DNA from 3 places in the Streptomyces sp. NPDC002574 genome. Region 3 is predicted to be linked to each of the others. Evidence: riboswitches for the same ligand, from Rfam matches in the RefSeq annotation. Region 3 holds a riboswitch; each other region holds the start of a gene.
What was found. A riboswitch is a leader RNA that binds a small molecule or an ion and turns the genes downstream of it on or off. The one in region 3 is predicted to bind cobalamin.
Positions count from the first base shown of each region.

Region 1 (3,926 bases), on a different contig from region 3:
GAGACGTCCCCGGCGAGGATCGGCGGGCGGACGTAGCGGGTGCCGTAGGACTGCACCCAGCCGTGCTGGGTGGCGAGGTAGCCGGTGAGCTGCTCGGCGAAGTACTGGACCATGTCGTTGCGTTCGGACTCGCCGTGCACGAGGACGTCGAGCCCCGTCTTCTCCTGGAAGGCGATGACCTCGGCGATCTCGGTCTTGATGCGCTCCTCGTACGCCGCCTCGCCGATCCGGCCGGCCCTCAGATCGGCCCGTGCCGTGCGGAGTTCCGCGGTCTGCGGGAAGGACCCGATGGTGGTGGTCGGCAGCAGCGGCAGGCCGAGGTGGGCGCGCTGGGCGGCCGCCCGCTCGGTGTACGGCTGGGAGCGGCGGGCGTCGGCGACGCCGACCGCCGCGGCCCGGGCCCGTACGGCGGGGTCGTGGGTGATGGGCGACGAAGCGCGGGATGCCAGGGCGGCGCGGTTGGCGGCGAGTTCCCCGGCGATGGCGTCGGTGCCCTGCCCCAGCCCCTTGGCGAGGGCCACGACCTCGGCCGTCTTCTGCCGCGCGAAGGCCAGCCAGCGCAGGATCTGCGGCTCGATGTCGCGCTCGGCCGCGGCGTCCAGCGGGACGTGGAGCAGCGAGCACGACGCGGCCACGTCGACCCGGTCCGCCAGCCCCAGCAGCGTGCCGAGGGTGGCGAGGGACTTCTCCAGGTCGTCGACCCAGATGTTGCGTCCGTTCACGACACCGGCCACCAGGCGCTTGCCGGGCAGTCCGCCGACCGCGGCGAGCCCTTCCAGGTTGGCGGCGGCCGTCTCGGTGAAATCGAGCGCGAGTCCCTCCACGGGTGCCTTGGCGAGCACCGGCAGCGCCTCGCCGAGCCGGTCGAAGTACGAGGCCACGAGGAGCTTCGGCCGGTCCTCCAGGGCGCCGAGGCGCCCGTAGGCGCGCTCCGCGGCGCCGAGTTCGAAGGCGGTGCGGTCCTGCACGAGGGCCGGCTCGTCGAGCTGGACCCAGCCGGCGCCCGCCGCGCGCAGGTCGGCGAGGAGCTCCGCGTACACCGGCAGCAGCCGCTCGAGGAGGGAGATCGGCTCGAAGTCCGCGGGCGCGTCCGGCGCGGGCTTGGCGAGCAGGAGGTAGGTCACCGGGCCGACGAGGACCGGCCGGGGGGTGAGCCCGAGGGCGAGCGCCTCCTTGACCTCCGCGACCTGCTTCGACGAGTCGGCGGTGAACACGGTGTCCGGGCCGAGCTCGGGAACGAGGTAGTGGTAGTTGGTGTCGAACCACTTGGTCATCTCGAGCGGCGCGGTGTCCCGGGTGCCGCGCGCCATCGCGAAGTAGCCGTCGAGCGCGTCCGCCGACACGGCCTCACGGTGCCGTGCGGGGACGGCGCCGACCATCACCGTGGTGTCCAGGACGTGGTCGTAGTACGAGAAGTCGCCGGTGGGCACCTCGTGGACGCCGGCTTGGGCGAGCTGCTGCCAGTTCGCGCGGCGCAGTTCGGCCGCGGTGTCCCGGAGGGCGTCGGCGGTGATGCGGCCCTTCCAGTACCCCTCGACGGCCTTCTTCAGTTCCCGGCCACCGCCCTGGCGGGGGTAGCCGTACACGGTGGCCCGTGCTGCCGCGGCTGCGGACGTCGTTGTCACGGATATCTCCTTCGCGAGATGACTCCCTGAGGTCCCGGGGACGGGGTGGGGGCGCGAAGGGAATACACACCGGTGAAAGCAGCACGCGCGGCGAGGCGCGTTCGTCCACCGGATATGTACGCCGACCCGCCCTCGAGGTCACCGGGATGTCCGCGCGCGTTCGGACGTGCGCGGGCAACGGGCAGGTCTTCGGACTCGCGGGCACGCCTGCCGGGGCAGACACCTACTGGCCGTCGCTTCCCAGACCCGGACGGGCCCAGTGCGTATGACGGCGGTCGTTCCCACTCACCGCTGCGGGGCAGTCCCGGACTCCCACCGGGTTCCCTCTTACGACGCATCCCGCCTGGCGGACGGGGCGAACCAGCTGCGCGTGCCAGCCTACGGGTCCTCACGTCCTCATGGGCGGCGGCGCTCACATTCCGGAACGGTGCGTCGGGGCGTGCGCGCCGCGCCAGGAGGCACCGTCGCGCTCCACGGCGCGGAGCAGGCGGCCGCCCGGGCTCGCGCCCCCTCAAGAGGACTCTTCAGCAGGGTCACTGGTGAACCGGGTGACGCCTGCGCAACACCCGTTCTGCCAGCAGGACATTGACGACAGCGGCGCACATCAGCGCCACCACGTTCAGCGTCGCACTGCCCGTGCTCAGCCAGGCGGCCTCCTCGCCGTCCGGCGCGGCGACGGGGAACCAGATCCCACCGACCGCCGAGATCAGCGCGTAACCCCCGTACATCACCGGCAGCGCGACGGCACCCGAGGGCAGGGTCAGCGCCACCGCCACCAGGTAGTAGGCCGCTTGCTCGTGGGCCGCCCCCGCAATGGCGAGGCCACCGATCAGCACCACGTACGCCGCTGCCGCGAATCTCCCGACCATGCGCTTCATCGTCCGCCCCCACCGTCTGCGCCTCTGCCCCGCACCATGGTAGAGCGGGCACGGCGCTTCCGGTCGTGCCGTCGCATCGCATCACGCCTCGACCGCCGGGTCCCGCCGCCCTCTCGGCACGGCGCCGGAATCCGGGAGGGGACGGAAAGGATCCGTCCGCCTCCTCGCACACGGGCCAGGGCCGGCCGTCGCGCCATGGGCCCGCAGGGAAGGACGAACAGCCAGTGGGCAACCACGACCTCCCCCGGGGCAGCGCACGGTCCAGGGCTGGCCCGTCCCGCACTACGGCCCCGTCCCCAGGTTCCGGCCCGAGCGCTGGAACCTGAAGGTCTTCGGCGCCACCGCCGGCGGCGAGGTGCGCACTCTGGACTTCGAGGAGTTCACCACCCTCCCCCGCACCTCGGTCACGGCCGATCTGCACTGCGCGTCGGGAACCACCTCCACCGGCCACGAATGGTTCGGAGTGGCCGCCGGCACGCTGCTGGAGCTGGCGCCATCGGCGCGGGACGCCACGCATGTCATGGCGTGGGCGGAGTACGGCTACAGCGCCAACCTCCGGCTCGCGGACTTCACCTCCGCCCGGACCGTCCTGGCCACGCACCGCAACGGGTACCAGCTCACCGCCGAGCACGGGTTCCCGGTCCACCTGGTCGTACCGCACCTGTACAGCTGGAAGGGTCCCAAGTGGCTCCGCGGCATCGAGTACATGACCGCCGACCGCCGCGGCATCTGGGAGGAGCGGGGCTACCACAACCTCGCCGACCCCTGGAGGGAGCAGCGCCACTCCTACCAGGAGGAGGACGGCGACGGTCCGCCCCTGTGAGCCGCGCCGGCGACACGGCAGGGTGACGTCAACGTCCGCGCACCGGGCGACAGGGACGCGTCATCGGAGGCCTCCGGTGCACCCTGGGGAGCACCAACGGTGACATGATGGCTACGCGGTGCCCGGATGCGCTGGTCACCGCCCCTGGCGACCTCCCCGGGCAGGGGCCGGGGAGAACGGTCCTGCCCCGGGGACGGAAAGGCTCGTGGTGCGGGAAAGTCGTGGGATGCGGCAGGCGGCGGTCCTCGATGTCGGCTGCCACAGCGCTCTGTTGACGGTGGTGCGGCGGTCGGAGGACGGCGAGCTGGAGCCGGTGCTCTCCCGCAAGGTGCGGTTGGGACTGCACCAGAGCCTCGGCCCGGAGGGCCGGTTGCGGCGGTCGGGCGTCAGGACCGTGGAGGAGGCCGTGGCCGAGGTGGTCGCCGCCTACCCCCGGCTCAGGCTCCCGGAGGTCTTCGCGTTCGCCACCTCCGTCATCCGGGACGCGCCCAACTGCGAGGACGTCATCGACCGGGTGGCGGACAGCACCGGTGTACGGCTGCGGGTGCTGTCCGGTGAGGAGGAGGCGCGGCTCGCCTATGCGGCGGCCCGCCGCTGGGC
Region 1 covers NZ_JBIARB010000017.1:160,560-164,485, reverse strand. The annotation lists gene metE (5-methyltetrahydropteroyltriglutamate--homocysteine S-methyltransferase) at 1-1,625, opposite strand, end outside; cobalamin riboswitch at 1,809-1,955, opposite strand; gene ACFYXS_RS34100 (hypothetical protein) at 2,159-2,494, opposite strand; partial or broken gene ACFYXS_RS34095 (molybdopterin-dependent oxidoreductase) at 2,697-3,326, shown strand; gene ACFYXS_RS34090 (Ppx/GppA phosphatase family protein) at 3,553-3,926, shown strand, end outside.
Region 1: another riboswitch for cobalamin. It lies ahead of metE (5-methyltetrahydropteroyltriglutamate--homocysteine S-methyltransferase); the one in region 3 lies ahead of ACFYXS_RS22790 (cobalamin biosynthesis protein).

Region 2 (3,926 bases), on a different contig from region 3:
CCTTTGCGGGTTTATTTGGCATCCGGCGACGAAGTCGTCCCGGTGCCGCGTGCGCCGTCCTCCGCCCGGCCCCGTCCGGCGGGCCGTCCGCGGACCCGCTGCCTAGCCTCGCGGTGTGATCGCTCCCTGGGACCGCAGACGTTTCCTGGAAGGGGTGTCGGCGGTGGGTGCGACGGCCGTCGCCGGGGGCTGTTCCGCCTCGGGGCCCCCGCCGCGGGTGCGCGCGAGGACCGGCCTGGACGTACGCGCCGAGAACGCGCGACCCGGTCACCGCGACTGGGAGCTGCGGACCCGCGGTGACGACCGTGCGATCGAGGGGTTCGCCGACCGGGTCAGCGTCCTGCCCGGCGAGGAGTTCCGGCTGCTGGTGTCCACCACGGGCCGGACCTACCGCGCCGAGGCGTTCCGCATGGGCTGGTACGGGGGCGCGCACGCCCGCCGGGTCTGGGCGTCCGGCGACCTGCCGGGGCGGGAGCAGCCGGTCCCCGGACCGCAGGGGGCCACCCGCACGGTGTCGGCGGCACGGTGGGACCCGGGGGTCCGGGTCCCCACCCGGGGCTGGCCCGAGGGCGCCTACCTGGTCCGGCTCACCGCCGGGGGCTCCGGGGCGCAGCGCTACGTCCCCGTCACCGTGCGGTCGCGGACGGCGGCCGGGCGCGTGGTCCTGGTCAACGCGGTCGCGACCTGGCAGGCGTACAACACCTGGGGCGGCCGCAGCCTCTACCACGGCCCCGGCGGCGAGGCGGACTACGCGGGCCGCTCGCTGGCCGTCAGCTGCGACCGCCCCTACGACCGCGACGGCGCGCCGCTGTTCCTGACGTACGAGCAGCCCGCTGTCGCGCTCGCCGAGAGCCTCGGGCTGCCGCTCGCCTACGCCACCGGCATGGACCTGGACCGCGATCCGGAACTGCTCGCGGGGGCACGCGCGGTGGTGTCCCTCGGCCACGACGAGTACTGGACGCCCGCCATGCGCGGCCGGGTCACGGCGGCCCGCGACAGCGGGACCAACGTGGCGTTCCTCGGCGCCAACGCCTGCTTCCGGCGCATCCGCCTGGAACCCACCGCCCACGGCGAACGGCGCCTGGTCGTCTGCTATAAGAGCGACTGGCCGCGCGACCCCCTCAACGGCAAGGACGACGCCGCCGTCACCACGGACTGGCGCGAGCCCCCGCACCCCCGTCCGGAGAACTCCCTCACCGGCACGCTCTACGAGTCCAACGGCACCAGCGCCGCGTACGCCGTCGCCGAACCGGGCCACTGGCTGCTGGAGGGGACCGGCGCCACGGGCGCCACCCGCTTCCCGCACCTCGTCGGCACGGAGTACGACCGCGTCACCGGCGCACCGCCCACCCCGCGTCCGATCGAGATCATCGCCCACTCGCCCCTGGTCTGCCGGGGCGTGCGCAGCTTCCAGGACACCGCCTACTACACGACCGCGGGCGGGGCTGGCGTGTTCAACGCCGGCACGATGCGCTGGGTCGGCTCCCTGAAGGGGGACGGCGACCACGGCATGCCCCCGGCGGCCGCGGTCTTCACCCGGCGCGTCACCACGAACCTGCTGCGCGCCTTCGCCGAGGGCCCCGCCGGACGCCGCCACCCGGCCCGGGACAACCTCGACCGGTTCCGTCCGTACCCGGGCGACGCCGTGGCGGAGCGGCACGACCTGTGGTGAGCGCGGAGCCCACCGCCGGCCCGGCGACGGGGGCCCGGGCCGAAGGGCGTCCGGACCGTTGCTAGACGGCGTTCACCTCGTGCAGGCCGGACCGCTGGGCGCGGCGCCTGAGGGCCTGGGCGTGGCGGGTCCGCTCGTCGGGGGTGACCGGTACGAGTTCCGCCACCGGGCGGGGCCTGCCGTCCGCGTCGGTGGCGACGAACACCAGGCGTGCGACGACGATGTCGACGGCGGGGCCCGGGGTGTCCCAGCGTTCCGCGGTGACGCGGACGCCGACGTCCATGGAACTGCGGCCCGCGTACTCGACGCGGGCGTGGACGGTCAGCAGGTCCCCCGCGTGGGCGGGGTGGAGGAAGGTCATGCCGTCGACGGAGACGGTGACGGCGGGTCCGGCGGCGTGACGGGCCGCGGCCGCCGCGGCCGCGTCGTCGACGACCTTCATGACGACCCCGCCGTGGACGGTCCCGTAGAGATTGGTGTCGTGCTCGCTCATGATGTGCGCGAGCGTGACCTCCGAGTCGGACGGGGTCCTGGCGGGCTTCCGCACGGCGCTCATCCCCGCACCCGGCGGGCCTCGGCGCCGGGGCGCGCGGGGGTGGTGCCGGCTGCCCGGCGCGGCCGGGCGGCCGGAATCGTGCCGATGGGGGTCTGTGCCATGGAGCTGTCCTTCGCGCGTTCGCACGGACCCCGGGGCACGGGATGCACGACAGGCACACGAGGGCCGCCGCCGACCCGCCCACGAGGTCCCGGTGATGCCGTGACCCACCACGGGGCACGGGCAGTGGCAGGTCTTCGGACTCGCGGGCGCACCGGACGGCCGAACCGTCCGCCACCTACTGGCTGTCGCTTCCCGGACGCGTGCGCGTCCAGTGCTCATGACAGCGGTCGTTCCCGCTCACCGCTGCGGGGCAGTCCCGGATTCCCACCGGGTTCCCTCTTGCGACGCGCCCCGCCCGGCGGACGGGGGGCGAACCAGCTGCCCGGTCAGCCTACGTGATGCGCCGGACGGGGCGGCCACCGCCGCCGACCGGCCGCCGGGCCGGTACCGTACCGACTGGACGGTACCCCGCCTGATGGTCCACGACCCGACCGAGGAGCCCCGCATGCCGCGTGCGAAAGCCAACGGGATGGAGATCGAGTACGACACCTTCGGCAGCCCCGGGCATCCCGCCCTGCTGCTCGTCATGGGTCTGGGCGCGCAGATGACCACATGGCGGCCGGAGTTCTGCACCGCCCTGGCGGAGCAGGGCTTCTTCGTCGTCCGCTTCGACAACCGCGACAGCGGACTGTCGACCGGCCTCGACGGGCACGGCGTACCCGACATCGGCACGGTCCTGCGCGGCGACACCTCCGGCGTGCCCTATCTGCTCGCCGACATGGCACAGGACGCCGCCGACCTGCTCGGCGCCCTCGACATCCCGGCCGCCCACGTCGTCGGGGCCTCCATGGGCGGCATGATCGCCCAGCAGTTGGTGATCGACCACCCGGAGCGCGTGCTGTCGCTGTGCTCGATCATGTCCACCACGGGGGAGCGCTCCGTGGGCCGCGCCTCCGAGCGGGCCCGTGCCGTCATGCCCGGACCCGACGCCGCGTCCCTGGACCGCGACGGGGTCATCGCGGCCGGCGTCCGGCGCTCCGCGGTGATCGGCTCGCCGGGCTACCCCGTCGCGGAGGACACGCTCCGCGAGCGCGTCACCGCCGCCCTCGACCGCGCGCACCGCCCGGACGGCTACACCCGCCAGTACGCCGCCATCCTCGCCTCCCCCGACCGCACCGCCGGGCTCCGCTCGGTCACCGTCCCGACCCTGGTCGTGCACGGCGAGGACGACTGCCTGGTGGACCGCAGCGGGGGCGAGGCGACGGCCACCGCCGTCCCCGGCAGCGAACTCCTGCTCTTCCCCGGCATGGGCCACGACCTGCCCGAGGCGCTGTGGCCGTCGATCATCACCGCCATCGCGCGCAACGCCTCCCGGGCGGGGTGAGGCGCGGCCGCCCCGGGGTTCCGGCAAGGGGGTCCGGCAGTACCCCTTTGCCACCGGGGCGGGCGGGAGGCGCGGCGTAGCGTGGAGCCATGGACGACCAAGCGGACGCCCGCGGGGGCGAACTCGGCGAGTTCCTGCGTTCCCGCCGGGCGAAGATCTCCCCCGAACGGGCGGGCCTGACACCGGCACCCACCTCGCGTCGGGTGCCGGGACTGCGCCGCGAGGAAGTCGCCCAGCTGGCGGGGGTCAGCGTCGACTACTACGTACGCCTG
Region 2 covers NZ_JBIARB010000011.1:245,942-249,867, forward strand. The annotation lists gene ACFYXS_RS27345 (N,N-dimethylformamidase beta subunit family domain-containing protein) at 116-1,672, shown strand; gene ACFYXS_RS27350 (acyl-CoA thioesterase) at 1,734-2,228, opposite strand; cobalamin riboswitch at 2,459-2,611, opposite strand; gene ACFYXS_RS27355 (alpha/beta fold hydrolase) at 2,776-3,654, shown strand; gene ACFYXS_RS27360 (helix-turn-helix transcriptional regulator) at 3,744-3,926, shown strand, end outside.
Region 2: another riboswitch for cobalamin. It lies ahead of ACFYXS_RS27350 (acyl-CoA thioesterase); the one in region 3 lies ahead of ACFYXS_RS22790 (cobalamin biosynthesis protein).

Region 3 (3,926 bases):
TGCGGGGCTCCCGCGGACGCGGGCACGGCCCGCGGAGGCCGTGGCCCCGGGCAGCGCACAGGACCCCCGGAGCCCCAGCACTCCATGGATCCCCACCGTTCACTTTCCGTTCACTCAGACTCCGTACGGTCGCCACCGCCGCTGTCGGATCGAACGAATGCCTGGGTACATGGAACACATCACGCTCCTGATCGGAATCGTGATTATCACCGCGCTCGTGTTCGACTTCACGAACGGTTTCCACGACACCGCCAACGCGATGGCCACCACCATCTCCACCGGCGCACTGGGCCCCCGGACAGCGGTGGCGATGTCCGCCGTGCTGAACCTCGTCGGAGCGTTCCTCTCGGTGGAGGTCGCCAGGACGATCTCCGGGGGGATCCTCGACGAGACCGCCGGGATCAGGCCCGAGGTCATCTTCGCCGGGCTGGTCGGCGCCATCGTCTGGAACCTGCTGACCTGGCTGGCGGGGCTCCCCTCCAGTTCCTCGCACGCCCTGTTCGGCGGGCTGATCGGCGCCTCCGTCGCGTCCGCCGGGTTCGGGGCGGTCAACGGCGACGCGGTCGTCATGAAGGTCCTCGTCCCGGCCGTCTGCGCCCCGGTCGTCGCCGGGGTCGCCTCGCTGCTGGCGACCCGCCTGACCTACCGCATCAGCCGCGGCAGCGACCCGGCCGCGACCGCCAAGGGCTACCGGGCCGGCCAGATCGCCTCGGCGGGCCTGGTCTCCCTCGCGCACGGCACGAACGACGCGCAGAAGACGATGGGCGTCATCACGCTCGCCCTCATCGCCGGCGACGTCGTCGCCCCCGACTCCGACCCGCCGCTGTGGGTCATCGTCTCGGCGGGCCTGGCCATCGCGCTGGGCACGTTCATCGGCGGCTGGCGGATCATCCGCACCATGGGCAAGGGCATCACCGACATCCAGCCGCCGCAGGGCTTCGCCGCCCAGACCGGCGCCGCGGCCGTCATCCTGGCCTCCTCGCACCTCGGCTTCTCGCTGTCCACCACGCAGGTCTGCTCCGGTTCCGTCATGGGCGCCGGTGTGGGCCGCAAGGGCGGTGTCGTCCGCTGGAGCACCGCGGGCCGCATGGCCGCCGCCTGGGCGCTGACCCTGCCCGCCGCCGGCCTGGTCGCGGCGGGCGCCGCGCTCCTGGCCGACCAGGGCGATGCCGGCGTCACCGCGGTCGCCGTGCTGGCGCTCGCCGTGTGCGCCGCGATCTGGGTGGCCGCGCGCCGCAGGCCGGTCGACCACACCAACGTCAACGACGACCGCACGGACGCCGGGGAGCCGGGCATCGTCACCGCGGCCGTCGCCGCCGTGACGCCGCCGCCCGCGGGCCCCCTCGGCCCCGTGACCCCGCCCGCCGACGCCGACCCCGCCAAGGCCACCGCCTGACGGCGGGCACCCGCCCCACCGGTCCCGGAAGGACACAGCAGCATGCACATCGACTGGGCTGCCCTCGGCTCCGTCTTCGGCGTCAGCCTCGCCGCCACCGTCGGCCTCGTGGGCCTCTTCACCCTCGGCATCGTCGGCCTGTCCCGGCCGTCCGCTACCGGCGCCGGCCAGGGCGCCGTGGTGCGCACGGGCGCGTACGCGTGCTTCGCGCTGTGCGCGGCGGCCGTGGCGTACGGGATCTTCCTCATCGTCGCCTGACACCGCGCGACGCGGCGCGAACTCGGCCCCGGCTCCCGGCCCTTCCGGTTGTGAGCTGGGGTTTCCGCGATTCCGGGCCGCTACGGGGTGAGTTGACGGGCCGGATCGGCGCGTGGTGGTATCGGAACCGCCACACGGCGGCAGGAGAGGAAGTCCGGTGCGAATCCGGCGCGGTCCCGCCACTGTCACCGGGGAGCGCGCCTCCACCAGCGGCCACGGCCCGTACCACGGGCTGGAAGGCCGGGGGTGCCGCCGATCCGGGAGCCAGGAGACTCTCACCGCCGGTCACGTCGAGCCAGGGCGCGGACCCTGAGTGAGGACACCAGCGATGGGCGGCAGCCGCCGTACACCCGACGCCGGCCCTGCCGGGCCGTCGGTCTTCGCCGCCGGGGCGGTCCTCGGCTGGCTGGCCGATCTCGCACTCGCCGACCCACGACGCGGACATCCCGTCGCCGGTTTCGGGCGCGCGGCAGGCGCATTGGAGCGCGCGCTGTGGCACGACCACCGCGGACGGGGCGCCCTGTACACCGCGTTGTGCGCCGGGGGCGCCGCAGCGGCCGCAGCGGGGACCGCACGCGCCGTACGCCGTTCACCCGCCGTGTCCGTGGCCCTGACCGCGGCCGCGACGTGGGCGGTGCTCGGCGGTACGTCACTGGCGCGCGAGGCACGGACGATCGGCGCCGCTCTGTCCGCCGGGGACACCGCGGCGGCCAGGGCCCGGCTGCCCCACCTCTGCGGGCGGGACCCGCAGGCCCTGGACGAGCGGCAGTTGGCCCGGGCGGTCGTCGAGTCGGTCGCCGAGAACACCTCCGACGCCGTCGTGGGCGCCCTGGTGTGGGGCGCGCTGGGCGGCGTGCCGGGGCTGGTGGGCTTCCGCGCGATCAACACCCTGGACGCGATGGTCGGTCACAAGTCGCCGCGCTTCCGCCGGTTCGGCTGGGCATCGGCCCGGCTGGACGACGTCGCCGGCTTCCCCGGCGCCCGGCTGACGGCCGCGCTCACCGTGCTGGCGGGCCCCGACCGGCGGGGCGCCTGGCGCGCCTGGCGCGCGGACGGCGGCCGGCACCCCAGCCCGAACGCCGGTCCCGTGGAGGCCTCGTTCGCCGGGGCGCTCGGCGTACGGCTCGGGGGGACGCTTGCGTACGGGGGCCGGATCGAGCACCGGCCGGTGCTCGGCGCCGGCAACCGGGCGGTGGAGGTGGCGGACATCGAGCGCGCGGTGCGGTTGTCGCGGCGCGTGAGCCTGCTGGCCCTGGCGGTAACGGTCGGCTGCCGGCCGGCCTGGCGCCGGCTCGCCCGGAGGGGGAACGCATGAGCGGCGGCGCGCTGTTGGTCGCGGGCACCACCTCGGACGCCGGCAAGAGCGTCGTCACCGCAGGCATCTGCCGCTGGCTGGCCCGGCAGGGTGTGTCCGTCGCCCCGTTCAAGGCGCAGAACATGTCGCTGAACTCCTACGTCACGCGCGAGGGCGCCGAGATCGGCCGCGCGCAGGCCATGCAGGCGCAGGCCGCGCGCGTGGAGCCGTCCGCGCTGATGAACCCCGTGCTGCTCAAACCGGGCGGCGACCGCACGAGCCAGGTCGTCCTGATGGGCCGCCCGGTGGGCGAGATGAGCGCGCGCGGCTACCACAACGGGCGCCGCCCGGAACTGCTGGAGACCGTCACCGCCTGCCTGGAGGAGCTGCGCTCCCGGCACGACGCGGTCATCTGCGAGGGCGCGGGCAGCCCGGCCGAGATCAACCTGCGGCACGGCGACATCGTCAACATGGGCCTGGCCAGGGCCGCGCGACTGCCGGTGGTCGTCGTCGGCGACATCGACCGGGGCGGGGTCTTCGCGTCCTTCTTCGGCACGACCGCGCTGCTGAGCCGCGAGGACCAGGAGCTGGTCTGCGGCTACCTCGTCAACAAGTTCCGCGGCGACGTCTCGTTGCTGGAACCCGGGCTGGAGATGCTGCGCGGGCTGACCGGACGCCGCTTCTACGGTGTCCTGCCGTATCAGCACGGTCTCGGCATCGACGAGGAGGACGGGCTGCGGATGTCGCTGCGCGGCACCGTGCGCGAGTCGAACACCGCGCCGCCGCACGGCGAGGACGTGCTGCGGGTCGCCGTCGCCGCGGTCCCCCTGATGTCCAACTTCACCGATGTCGACGCCCTGGCGGCCGAACCGGGCGTGGTCGTGCGCTTCGCCGACCGGCCCGAGGAACTGGCGGACGCCGACCTCGTCGTCCTGCCCGGCACCCGGGGCACCGTCAAGGCGCTGGAATGGCTGCGCC
Region 3 covers NZ_JBIARB010000009.1:55,069-58,994, forward strand. The annotation lists gene ACFYXS_RS22780 (anion permease) at 170-1,396, shown strand; gene ACFYXS_RS22785 (hypothetical protein) at 1,439-1,654, shown strand; cobalamin riboswitch at 1,800-1,929, shown strand; gene ACFYXS_RS22790 (cobalamin biosynthesis protein) at 1,983-2,969, shown strand; gene ACFYXS_RS22795 (cobyric acid synthase) at 2,966-3,926, shown strand, end outside.